DNA from 3 places in the Cryobacterium sp. M23 genome. Region 2 is predicted to be linked to each of the others. Evidence: predicted binding sites of a transcription regulator. Region 2 holds the regulator's gene; each other region holds the start of a gene.
The links. The regulator LexA, encoded in region 2, represses DNA repair genes until DNA is damaged. The targets are predictions, from matches to a motif close to TCGAACANNTGTTCGA.

Region 1 (4,130 bases), on a different contig from region 2:
TCGAGCTCGGGCTTCTCGGCCAGGGCGCGGCGGAAGTCGCGCGCGTTGAAGCGCCACATCTGCTTGGCCACCGCGGCCACCTGCTCGTGATTCATGCCGAGGGCCAGGCCGGCGTCGCGCACGGCCCCGCGGCCGCGGTAGGCGTTCGTCATGGACATCAGCGACACCCGATCGCTGCCGAAGGTGTCGAAGAGCGTGCGATAGACGTCGTGCCTTCTGGCGGACTCGACGTCGAGGTCGATGTCGGGCAGGGTCTGCCGCTCGGGGGAGAGGAACCGCTCCCAGAGCAGCCCGTTGGAGATGGGCTCGACGGAGGAGGTGTGCAGGGCGTAGTTGAGCACCGAGCCCACCCCGGACCCGCGCGCCTGGATGCGGATGCCCATCTCCCGGATGATGTCCGCCACCCGGGCGACGGTGAGGAAGTAGCCGGCGAAACCGAGGTGCTCCACCGTCTTCAGCTCGTGCACGAGACGTGCGTGCGCAGCATCCGCCAGCGACCGGCCCGCCGGCGACGTGACGGGGTAGCGGTCGTCGATGCCGGCCCGGGCCCGGGCGTGCAGCTCGGTCAGCGGGTCGCCGCTGACGCCGATGATGCGTGCCTCCGGCATGCGCGGGCGACCCAGGCCGATGTCGGAGTCCGGGTCGAGGCTGCACCGCTCGGCAAGCTGCTCGGTGTCGCGGAACAGTCGGTCGACGGCGCCGTCGTCGTGCAGCCCGGCGTCGACGACCATGCGCGCCACCTGCCTCATGGCGACTTCGGGTTTCAGCCAGGCCTGGCCGTTGGTCTGCAGCTGCTCCAGGTTCGCCAGCGCCGTCAGGGTGCGGGCCGCGTCGGCCAGGTCGGCGGTGACGGCCTCGTCGGGGGTGCCGTAGCGCACGGCGTTGGTGAGCACGGCGGGCAGCGCGGCGTGCTCGAAGAGGGCGAGCATGCGGGTGGCCGGCGTCACGCTGCCGGGAGTCCCCGGCGCCGCCAGATGGCAGACGATTTCACCCACCACCGACTGCGGCGGCAGGGCGCGCAGCCACGCGGTGAGGCAGGCCCCGGCCGCGTCGGTGTCGCGGCGCTCGACCGATTGGCCCACATCGGAGGTAGGGCCGAGCAGCACGGTGAGGCAGCGCAGTCCGGCCAGCTCGGCGAGGTGCGAGCGGGCGATGCTGGGGCGCCCCGACGCGCTGTGCGCGGCGCTGTTGTGGGCGGCGCTGACCGCGCGGCAGAGGGCCGCATAGCCACGACCGTTCATATCACCATGGGCGAGCACCACGATCCGGCCCAACGGATGCCCGTCGTCGTCGTGCACCGCGAGGTCGGCGCCCAGCCCCGGCCGGATGCCCGCGGCCGCGCAGGCGCGCACGTGCTTGACCGCGCCGTAGAGACCGTCCCGGTCGGTGAGGGCCAGGAAGGAGCCGTTCTGCGCCTGCGTCTGCTCCACCAGCGCCTGGGGGAGAGTGACCCCGAAGTGCGTGGAGTAGGCGCTCGCGACGTGGAGGTGTGCGAACATGTGTGTACTCCTCTGGCGGGCAGGTCGACGGGTGATAGATAGAACAAATGTTCGATGTAGGGAGTGTACGTCACACGGCCGACACGCGCTACCGGCAGTCTGGCTAGGCTAGGTGGCTCAGCCGTCGTTCGCCTCGTTTGGAGATCTCCATGACCACGCCCACTTCGTCCTGGACGGACTATCTCGGCCGTGCCGCCATCCGCTCCGGTCAGGCCCTGCTGGTCCTCGCGCTGCTGGTGGTGGCCATCTACGGGATCACGCAGCTCAAGCTGGTCTTCACCCCGCTCCTGATCGCCCTGATCGTGGCGTCGGCGCTGCGCCCCTTCATGCGGTTCCTGCTGGCCCGCGGGGCGAACGAATCCCTTGCCGCGGCGATCACCCTGATCTTGAGCGTCGCGGTCTTCGGTGGCGTCGTCACCCTCGTGGTGTTCGGCATCCGTGGCGAGTGGGACACCCTCTTCACCTCGGCCAGCGAGGGGCTCGACAGCATGCAGGAACTGCTCACCAGCGGCACGCTGCCGATCGATTCCGCTCAGATCGATTCGGTGCGCGAGTCGGTCATCGACTTCGCCACCAGCAGCCAGTTCGGGTCCGGGGCCCTGGTCGGGGTCTCCGTGGCCGCCGAGATCGTGGCCGGCGTGGTGCTCGGCCTCGTCGTGCTCTTCTATTTCCTGAAGGACGGCCCCCGCATTTGGAGCTTCCTCATCCAGCCGCTCGCGGGCAAGCGGCACGAGCGGGCCGTACGCGTCGGCGTGAGCAGCGTCGAGGTATTCGGCAACTACGTGCGCGGCACGGCGATCGTCGCGTTCGTCGACGCCCTGTTCATCGGGATCGGACTGTGGATCCTGCAGGTTCCGCTGGCGCTGCCGCTCGCCGTCATCGTCTTCGTCGGCGCCTTCATCCCCATCGTCGGGGCGACGGCCGCCGGCATCCTGGCCGCACTGGTGGCCCTCGTCACGAACGACCTGACCACCGCCATCATCGTGGTCGCGATCGTGGTCGCAGTCAACCAGCTCGAGGGCAACTTCCTGTCCCCGGTGGTGCTCGGCAAGTCACTGCGCCTGCACGGCCTGGTGATCCTGCTGGCACTGACGGCCGGCACGATCCTGGGCGGCATCGTCGGCGCGGTCATCTCGGTGCCGATCGCCGCCGTGGGCTGGGCCGTCATCAAGGCCTGGAACGCTCCCACGCCGCCGGTTCCGGTAACGCCGGTTCCGGTGCCGCCGGTCGCGCCGGTTGAATCGGCCCCGCCTGCCCCGCCTGCCCCGCCGCTCGGGGCGGCCGGCGCGAAACCCTAGCCGATGCGCGCCAGGTTCGGTGTTGAACCAATTCGACGGAGATTCTCGTTCACAACTGCCTTTTCGGAGTTTTCAGGGCCGATTCGGGCAGAATCTCCGTCGAATTCGTTCGGGCGAGCGGTGATCAGCTGAAGGCGGAGATGCCGGTCACGGCCCGGCCGACCAACAGCGCGTTGATCTCGTAGCTGCCCTCGTAGGAGTAGATCGCCTCGGCGTCGGCGAAGATCTTGGCCATCTCGTACCGGGTGCTGATGCCGTTGCCGCCGAGCAGACCGCGGCCCAGGGCCACCGTTTCGCGCATCCGGGTCGTGCAGGTCGCCTTCGCGAGGGCCGCCTGGTCCATCGTGAGCCGCCCGCTCTCCTGCAGTCGCGCCATCTGCACCATCAGCGACAGCGACAGGGTGGCGTTGCCGATCATGCGGGAGAGCTGCTCCTGCACCAGCTGGAAGGATGCGATGGGCATGCCGAACTGGCGCCGCTCCAATGCATAGGCGCGGGCCACGTCGAAGGCGGCGAGCTGCTGGCCGACCGCCTGCCACGACACCCAGATCCGCGAGTTCCGGAGCAGCACGTTCGTGTCCTGAAAGCTCCGGCTGCCCGGCAGCCAGTTCGTGTACGGGATCCGCACCTCCGTGAGGGTGATGTCGGCGTTCTGCACGATCCGCACCGCGATCTTGTTCTCGATCGGGGTGGCCGTGAACCCGGGCCGCTCCGTCTCGACGATGAATCCCTTGATCTGCCCGTCCGCGGTGTCCCGGGCCCAGACCAGCACGTAGTCGGCCATGGCGCCGTTGCCGATCCAGCGTTTGGTGCCGTTGAGCACCCACTCGTCGCCGCTGCGGGTGGCCGTGGTCTCCATCATGCGGGAGATGTCGGAGCCGTGTTCCGGTTCCGTCAGGGCGAAGGCCCCGATCTTATCCAAGGCCAGGAGGCCCGGCAGCAGACGTTCCCGCTGCTCGGGTGAGCCGAGCTCGTCGATGGCGGCGGCGAACAGCTCGTGGTGCACGCCGTAGAACGTGGAGATCGAGGTGTCGGCCCGGGTCAGCTCCATCTGCAGCAGCCCCGTGAGCAGATGGCTGGTCGCGGCAGCACCGGTCGCGGCGAGGTTCTGCGCGGCGAGGCGGGGCAGCAGCTCGAACGGGAACGCGGCGCGGTTCCAGTAGTCCACGGCGAGAGGGCGCACCTCGGCCTGATAGAACGATCGCGCCGCGGCCAGCCGCGCGCGCTCACCCGGGGTGAGCAGATCGGTGACGAAGATCAGGTCGGCGTCGACGTAGGGCACCTCGCCCAGCCCGAGCCCCATTCCGAGCCCCAGCTCGAGCCCCACTCCGAG
Region 2 (4,130 bases):
CGACGTCGCGCACAAGGATGCCTTCCGCCAGCAGCGCCTCGAAGGTGGCCCGAGGGTCCTCAACGCCGCCGAACAGCACGAAGTTGCTCGCACTGCGCAGCGGAGTGTAGCCAAGCCGGGCCAGTTCGCTCACGATGCGGTCCCGCTGCCCGCGGATGTCGTCGACCATGGCAAGCATCGCGGGCGTGTGGACGAGCGCGGCGACCGCGGCAGCCTGCGTGAGCGCGGACAGGTGGTAGGGCAGACGAACCAGGCGGAGGGCATCCGTCACAGCGGGATCGGCGGCCAGATAGCCGACGCGCACACCGGCGAAGGCGAACGCCTTGCTCATGGTGCGGGACACCAGCAGGCGCTCCCGGCCGGGAAGCAGGCTCAGGGCGGTTGGCGCGTCATCCGTCCCGAACTCGGCGTACGCCTCGTCGACGACGACGATGCCGTCGCTCGCATCGTAGACGGCCTCGATCGTTTCCAGGGACAGGGGCGTGCCGGTGGGGTTGTTCGGCGAGCAGAGGAAGACGACGTCAGGGGCAACCCGGTCGACCCACTCGAGCGCCGTGGCCGGGGAGAGTTCGAACTTTGCGTCACGACCACCCGCGATCCAGCGGGTGCCGGTGCCGGAGGCGAGCAGAGGGTACATGGAGTAGGTCGGCGCGAAGCCGAGCACGGACCGACCCGGGCCGCCGAAAGCCTGCAGCACCTGCTGAAGAACCTCGTTGGAACCGTTGGCGGCCCAAATGTTCTTTCGGGTGAGGCCGTGACCAAGATAACGGGCGAGGGAATCCCGCAGCTCGGTGAACTCCCGATCGGGGTATCGGTTCACGGTCGTGACCGCCAGAGCCAACGCCGCCACGATGTCCTGCGCCACCTCAGCCGGGATGCCGTGGGTGTTCTCGTTCACGTTGAGAGCCACCGGCACGTGCAACTGCGGCGCCCCATAGGGAGTGAGTCCGCGCAGATTATCGCGAAGGGGAAGATCGTTGAGACTGGTCACTCCCCCCATGTTACCGGGGTGAAACCGGCGGGGGCTCGCCGCGGGTAGTTCACAGGTCGTTCGGAAGCGCCAGCCGCTGACCGGGCTGCACGCTGTCGGACGGCAGCTGGTTGAGGCTCACAATCTCGGCGATCACCTCGCGCGGATCGGACGTGGGCGCGATTGTCTCGGCAAGTTGCCAGAGCGACTGCCCCGACTTGATAGTGACGTGGTCGAAGGCCGTGGCCACGCGAGCGACGGTCGAGTTCTCGGCGGCGGCGATGCCTCCGTTGAGGGTGACGACCAGGGCCACGGCTACGAGCGGAAAGGCAGCCAGGGACGTGAAAACGACGCGACCGCGCCGGGTGAGTCGGAGCCGGGTGCGTCCGGTCGCGATGGGGGCGCCTCGTTCAAGTGCAGTGCTCATGTCATACCTCCTGTGAGAAGACGCATCCGACTCTCGGCCGGGAGAGCCGGATGCGAACTTATGTTCCGAATGTATATTCGATTATTCGAACAATCAAGCTTTATTCGGTAGTTTCTGAAATATTTACTCCGACCCACTCGAATACATGTTTGTTTAATGGGCTCAACGCGGATACAGTTTCGATTGTTGATTGACACTCAATCAGGCACCCCCGACATTCGCGTGAATCGGCGGCATTCGCTGTTTGCCGCCAGCGCATCAATCAAAACGAGGAGCGACGAACGTGGCACAGAACACCAGCGGTCCCCGCGACAAGGGCGGCACCAGACGGCGCAAGAGCCTCAGCGAGAAGCAGCTCGCCATCCTCGACGTCATCCAGCGCTCGGTCAGCCAACGCGGCTATCCGCCGAGCATGCGCGAGATCGGCGACGCCGTCGGCCTGTCGTCACTGTCGAGCGTCACCCACCAGCTCAACCAGCTGGAACTGAGCGGTTACCTCCGCCGAGACCCGAACCGTCCCCGAGCACTGGAGGTGCTCATCGAGATTCCGCAGTCGCCCGAAGACACGACGGCCGGAGCCTCGGAGAGTTTCCACACCGGAGTGCAGGTCGGCGACGCCGCCATGGTTCCGCTTGTCGGTCGAATCGCCGCCGGCATCCCGATCACCGCCGAACAGCAGATCGACGAGATCTTCCCGCTACCCCGCCAGCTGGTGGGCAAGGGCGACCTGTTCATGCTCAAGGTGTCGGGCGAATCGATGATCGACGCCGCGATAATGGACGGCGACTGGGTCGTCGTGCGGCAGCAGAAGACCGCCGAAAACGGTGAAATCGTTGCAGCCATGCTCGACAACGAGGCAACCGTCAAGGTCTTCCGCCAGCGCGACGGGCACACCTGGCTACTGCCCCGCAACACCAACTTCGAACCCATCGTCGGCGATCACGCCGAGATTCTGGGGAAGGTTGTGGCAGTGCTGCGGTCGGTTTAGGGCATCAGCACTACAGCACATCAGCACTTCAGCACTTCAGCACTTCAGTCCGACTCTTGGTCTCGACGGTTTCGACCAGCGTCGTGGAGACGCGCGTGCGTTGAGTCACCATGGTTATTTCGGTCGGGTCTTGTGATCCGGGTCGTGTGGGCCGGGCACGAACACTGTTTTTGGTGTCGTGCCCGGCTTTTGTGTGGGTGGAGGCGGGGTCAGGCGGAGACGGAGGAGGTCAGGCGGGCGCGGAGGATGCGGGTGGCGGCGAGCATGTTGTGCAGGGACTGGACGGTTTCGGCGTAGCCGCGGGTTTTGAGGCCGCAGTCGGGGTTCACCCAGAGCCGGGTGGCCGGGATGGCTGCCGCGGCGCGCTCGAGCAGGTCGGTGAGTTCGGATACGCTCGGCACACGCGGCGAGTGGATGTCCCACACTCCCGGGCCGATACCGTGGTCGAAGCCCTGGGACCGGATATCGCCCACCACCTCCATGCGAGAGCGTGCCGCCTCGATGCTGGTCACATCGGCGTCCAGGTTGCGGATCGCGTCGATGACCACCCCGAACTCCGAGTAGCAGAGGTGGGTGTGGATCTGGGTGGCCACGGCCGCACCGGCCGTCGCCAGGCGGAAGGACCCCACCGACCAGTCGAGGTATTCCGCCTGGTCCTTCTGCTTCAACGGCAGCAGCTCCCGCAGCGCGGGCTCGTCGACCTGGACGATCTGGATGCCGGCCGTCTCCAGGTCGGCGATCTCGTCCCGGAGGGCCAGGGCCACCTGCCTGGCCGTCTCGCCCAGCGGCTGGTCGTCGCGCACGAACGACCACGCGAGGATCGTGACCGGACCGGTGAGCATCCCCTTGACGGGCTTGGGCGTCAGCCCCTGCGTGAACGCCGACCACTCGACCGTGATGGGCCGCGGTCGGGACACGTCACCCCAGAGGATCGACGGGCGCACGCACCGGCTGCCGTAGGACTGCACCCAGCCGTTCTCGGTGACCGCGAAGCCGTCCAGGTTCTCGGCGAAGTACTGCACCATGTCGTTGCGTTCCGGCTCCCCGTGCACGATCACGTCGAGGCCGATGTCTTCCTGCAACGCGACGACCCGACGGATTTCGGCGCGCATCAGGTCCCGGTATTCCTCGGTGCTCAGCACCCCCCGTACCAGCTGCGCCCTGGCCCGACGGATGTCCCCGGTCTGCGGGAAGGATCCGATCGTGGTCGTCGGCAGGAACGGCAGCCCGAGGGCCATCTCCTGGGCTGCCACTCGGTCTGCGTAGGCGCCCCGGGTGAAGTCGCCCGGAGCGAGCGCGTCGGCGCGCACCCGAACGGCGCCATCGTGGACTCCGGGAGCCACCCCCCGCGCGTCGAGGGCCGCGGAGGCCGCAGAGAGGTCGGTCTCGATGGCACGGCGACCCAGACTGAGGCCGCGGGCGAGTGTGGCAACCTGCGCGACCTTCTGATCCGCAAAGGCCAGCCAGCTCTTCAGGTCGTCGTCCAGCGCCGATTCATCGTCGACGTCGTGGGGAACGTGCAGCAGCGAGGTTGAGGTGGAAACCGAGATCCGCGGCGAGAGGCGGACCAGGCCGGCCGCCGTGTCGAAGGCGGCGGCCAGGTCGCCGCGCCAGATATTGTGGCCGTCAATGATGCCGGCCACGAGAGTGGTCGTGTCCAGTCCGGGGGTCTCCGCCGGCACGCTTCCCCGCACGAGGTCAAGCCCAATGGCTTCCACCGGGGTGATGGCAAGAACGGGTAGGGC
Region 3 (4,130 bases), on a different contig from region 2:
GGCGATCGCGCAGTCCGAGGACCGTAGCGTTCAGATCGTCTACGCACCATCACCGACAGCGCCGGGTGAGCGCATTCACTCCCCCACCGGGTTCGGTTCGGTTCCGCTCGGCAACCCCGAGGTTCGGTTCCTTCAGGGCCGCGGCTACCTCCTCGAGCAGGTCGTGCGCGCCAGCCGGCTTACCCTGCCGGTGGATCCCACGCAGCTACGCCGACTGCGCGACGCCGCCGCCGCGCACGCGGGTCCGGACTATGCAGTGCTGCAGTGGGTCGATCGCACCCCGCCGGAATGGTTGCCCGATCTGGCGGTGCTCTACACGCGCATGAGCACGGATGCCCCGAGCGCCGGCCTTGCCGAACCGGAGCAGCTCTGGACGCCCGAGCGCGTCATGCAGGAGGAGCAGAAGGCTGCCGCCGGCAGGCGCACGGCGCTGACCTCGGCGGTGCTGCATGGCCCGAGCGGCCACCTCGTGGGATTCACCGAGCTGGAGGTGCCGGCGGAGTCCCGCCGCGCGGTCAGCCAGGAGGACACTCTGGTGCTGCGCGAGCACCGCGGCCGCCGGTTGGGGATGCTGCTGAAGGTGGCGAACCTCGAGCTGCTCGCGGCGGAGCGCCCCGGGCATCCGTCGGTGTTGACCTATAACGCTGAGGAGAACCGGCACATGCTCACGGTCAACGAGGCCATCGGCTTCGTGCCGCTCGGTTACGAGGGAGCCTGGCGCCGCGACGCCCTCTAACCCGGCCCTCCGGCCCTCGAGCCTGCCGAGCCCTGAATCCCCGAGCCCTGAGTCCCAGAGCCAAAGACCCAGATCCCAAGACCCAGATCCCAAGACCCGACAACCAAAAGCCCAAAGCCAAAGAACAAAAGACCGCAAAGCCAGCAAAGAGGGCAAAGCCGGCAAACGTAGCAGAGGCGGCCAGCGCAGTCCGCCCCGGCTCAGTGCGACGCTCGCTTGCTCGGCAGCGCGATCAGGGTTTGGTCCGGGTCGACTTCGACCGGTGGCCGGAGCCAGTAGTCGGTTCCAGTGCGAATGATCGTCCAGTGCCGGTTATGCAGCAACAGGTGGTGCGGGTGGCAGAGCAATACCCCGTCGGCGAGGTCCGTGTAGCCGTTGTCTTTCAACCACTCAGTGATGTGGTGTGCTTCAGTCCAGGCGGGTGATCTGTCGCAGTCCACCCACCGGCACCCGCCGTCGCGCACTCCCATGGCGGCGCGCTGTGCCTCGGTGAAGAGTCGTTCGTCACCGCCGACGTCGATAATCTGCCCGGTGTCGTCGAACTGGAGGCTTCGGGTTCCGGTGTCGCAGTGGAGCCGGTCGATCGTTTCCTGCGAGATCGGCTCGGGGTTGCCTTCGATCTGCCCGTGGCCTCGGACTTCAGGGCTCCCGGCTGGCGCGGTTTGACGGCCTTTTCGGTCACGATGACCCGCACCGAAGGGCGGTGACCGCCGAACACCCGGCCCTGATCGGCCTCGCCGGCGATCTTCAGCAGCTGCACGAGGGCATCGGCGGCGATCTGGTCCGTGGTGCGGGGGTCGTCCTGCATGCGTGTGGCCCACGCGGCTTTCGCCTTGTCGACGAAGCGCACCCCGCCGCGGCGAGGGCTGGTGATCGGGTCGAAGACGGAGAGCACGAACTCGCCGTCTTCGGTCGCGAAGAGGCCATTCAGACGCACCTTGCCGTTGCCGAGCCGGTAGACCTTCAGGAACCGGTCGTCGTGGGTCTGCTTCTCCCGGGCGGCAATGCCGGCCTCGTCGAGGCGGTCGCGCATGCGCCGCGCGAGTCTGAAGACCTGGTCAGTGTTCAGCGTCGACGCCTCGACAAGAAGCAGGGTCAGGGCTTCGGTGAGCTTGTCGGCGGTGACCGCCGCGTCGATCTGGCCGAGACCAAAACGGATCGACTCGGCCGCGTCGACGGAGAGAGCGCCACTGGTGACCGCGCGGGCGATCGGCGCCTGCCAGGGCACCTTCGCAACGAACTCCGCAACCTCGGCGGCATCAGCGTCCGGCGACTCCACGGCCGCCTCGACGCGCGCCTGTGCCGCCTCGGCATCGGCCATCATCGTGCCGACCGCGACCAGTTTGAACGCGTCGGTCTTGGTCGAGCCCGTCACCTTTTGGATCAGCGCCTCGGGCGAGAGGAATCCCTGCTGCGCGGCCAGACCTGAATGGCCGAGTTCGGGCCGGGAACGCCGGGCGATGGTCGCCGCCATCCACGCGGATCGGGTGTCGAGGAGGCGGCGGGCGGCCGCGATCTGCTTCTGACCGGCCAGCACCGCGGCGTCGGCGAGGTGCTCATAGTCGGCGCAGGACGAGCCCGGGCGGGCGACGGCATCCGTTGCCGCTCTGAGGTCATCTGCGGTGGTTGTCATGGTCCGAGGTTAGCAAAGATGGTAATTAAAGTCGAGAGTTATTCACTTGATATTCGAAAGACTTTCGTATTTTTGTTCGACAGGCAGGCTTCTCGCGGGCAGCGAGCCTCAGCGCAGCCGTTGGCATCGCGGGCAGAGGTGTGAACTGCGGTTCATGAACTGCTGCCGCACGAGCAGTGTGCCGCAGCGGGGGCACGGTAGACCCTGCCGGCCGTACGTGTTGAGGCGGTGCGAAAAATACCCGGACTGACCATTCACGTTCACGTATTGCGCATCGAAACTGGTGCCGCCCTCGGCCAGGGCCCGGTTCAGGATGCTGCGGACCGCGCCGAGCAGCGCCCGCCCCTTCGCGGGCGACAGGGAGTCTGCCGGCTGCTCGTAGTGCACCCGGGCCTCGAAAAGGGCCTCGTCGGCGTAGATGTTCCCGATGCCGCTGATCAGGGTCTGGTCGAGCAGGGCGCGCTTGATCCCGGTCTTCTTGCGGGCCAGGGCAGCCAGGAAGAGCGGCGCCGAGAAGCCCGGATCCAGCGGGTCGCGCGCGATGTGCGCCACCTGCGACGGGATCAGCCCCGACCAGCCCAGGCCTGAACCGGCCAGTCCGTCCGCCCCGGTCGCGCCGCCTGCGAGCCCGGAGTACCCGGCCGTCAGCCCGTCGCGGGTGGGCTGCATCGAGTCCACGGCCATACTGCCGAAGATGCGCTGGTCGACGAAGTTGACCCACAGCTCGCCGTGTTCCGGGTGCTCGATCTGCAAACGGATGCGCAGGTGCCGGTCCGTGTCCGATCCGGGGCTGCGCAGCAGCACCTGACCACTCATTCCGAGGTGCACGACCAGGGCGCGCCCGGAATCCAGCGGCAGCCAGAGGAACTTACCCCGGCGGACGGCGGCGAGCACGCCCCGCCTCTGCAACAGGTCGGCAAAATACCCGCTCGCGGAGTCATGGCGACGCAGGGATCGTGGCTCGAAGACCTCGACACCGGCGATCACGGCGCCGGTTACGGCCGGCGCCAGGCCGGCGCGAACGACCTCCACTTCAGGAAGTTCGGGCATGCGAGCCTTTCAGCGTCACGGCCTGACAGCAGCTCAGGGAGTGCTGAGGCGCGTCCAGGCGTCGAGCGCGGCGGCCATCTCGGCGTGCTTCTTGCTCGTGCCCCCGCCGACCGCACTGACGTCACCCACAGTGACGGTGGCGATGAAGATCTTGGAGTGATCGGGTCCGCTTTCCGCGATGGAATACACGGGAACCCCGGTTCCCAGGCGAGCCGCGGCTTCCTGCAGGCTCGTCTTGGGGTCCATGGACACTCCGAAGTGCCCTGGGTCACGGAGGAGCGGCTCGATCAGGCGCAGCACGAGCGCCGTCGCCGTCTCTCCGCCGGAGTCGAGGTAGACCGCTCCGATGAGCGCCTCGACGGTGTCGGCAAGGATCGACGACTTGTCGCGCCCATTGGTGAGGATCTCGCCGCGGCCGAGGCGCACGTACGCACCCAATCCGATGCCGCGCGCGATGCCCGACAGGGCAACGCTCGACACCAGGCTGGCCCGGCGCTTGGCAAGGTCACCCTCGTCGAGCTGCGTGTACTCCCGATAGAGCATGACCGTCACGGCCTGCCCCAGAATCGAGTCACCGAGAAATTCGAGGCGCTCGTTGTTGGGTATGCCGCCGTGCTCGTACGCGTACGAGCGGTGGGTGAGAGAGAGCTCAAGCAAGGCCGGGTCGATCTGCACGCCGAGAGTCGCCAGCAAGGACGAGACCTCGGGATC

Region 1: CXY82_RS06240 (DNA polymerase III subunit alpha) is a predicted target of LexA. The motif match lies at 1,539-1,554, and genes of this name have one in related genera.
Region 3: CXY82_RS15435 (DUF222 domain-containing protein) is a predicted target of LexA. The motif match lies at 2,434-2,449, and genes of this name have one in related genera.

The regions. Positions count from the first base shown of each region.
Region 1 covers NZ_PJJV01000063.1:25,577-29,706, forward strand. The annotation lists gene CXY82_RS06240 (DNA polymerase III subunit alpha) at 1-1,499, opposite strand, end outside; gene CXY82_RS06245 (AI-2E family transporter) at 1,649-2,797, shown strand; gene CXY82_RS18535 (3-hydroxyisobutyryl-CoA hydrolase) at 2,922-4,130, opposite strand, start outside.
Region 2 covers NZ_PJJV01000062.1:27,729-31,858, forward strand. The annotation lists gene CXY82_RS05945 (histidinol-phosphate transaminase) at 1-991, opposite strand, end outside; gene CXY82_RS05950 (LysM peptidoglycan-binding domain-containing protein) at 1,041-1,397, opposite strand; gene lexA (transcriptional repressor LexA) at 1,681-2,385, shown strand; gene metE (5-methyltetrahydropteroyltriglutamate--homocysteine S-methyltransferase) at 2,595-4,130, opposite strand, start outside.
Region 3 covers NZ_PJJV01000081.1:172,764-176,893, reverse strand. The annotation lists gene CXY82_RS15445 (GNAT family N-acetyltransferase) at 1-736, shown strand, start outside; gene CXY82_RS15440 (hypothetical protein) at 937-1,122, opposite strand; gene CXY82_RS15435 (DUF222 domain-containing protein) at 1,119-2,369, opposite strand; gene CXY82_RS15430 (Fpg/Nei family DNA glycosylase) at 2,478-3,419, opposite strand; gene rnc (ribonuclease III) at 3,453-4,130, opposite strand, start outside.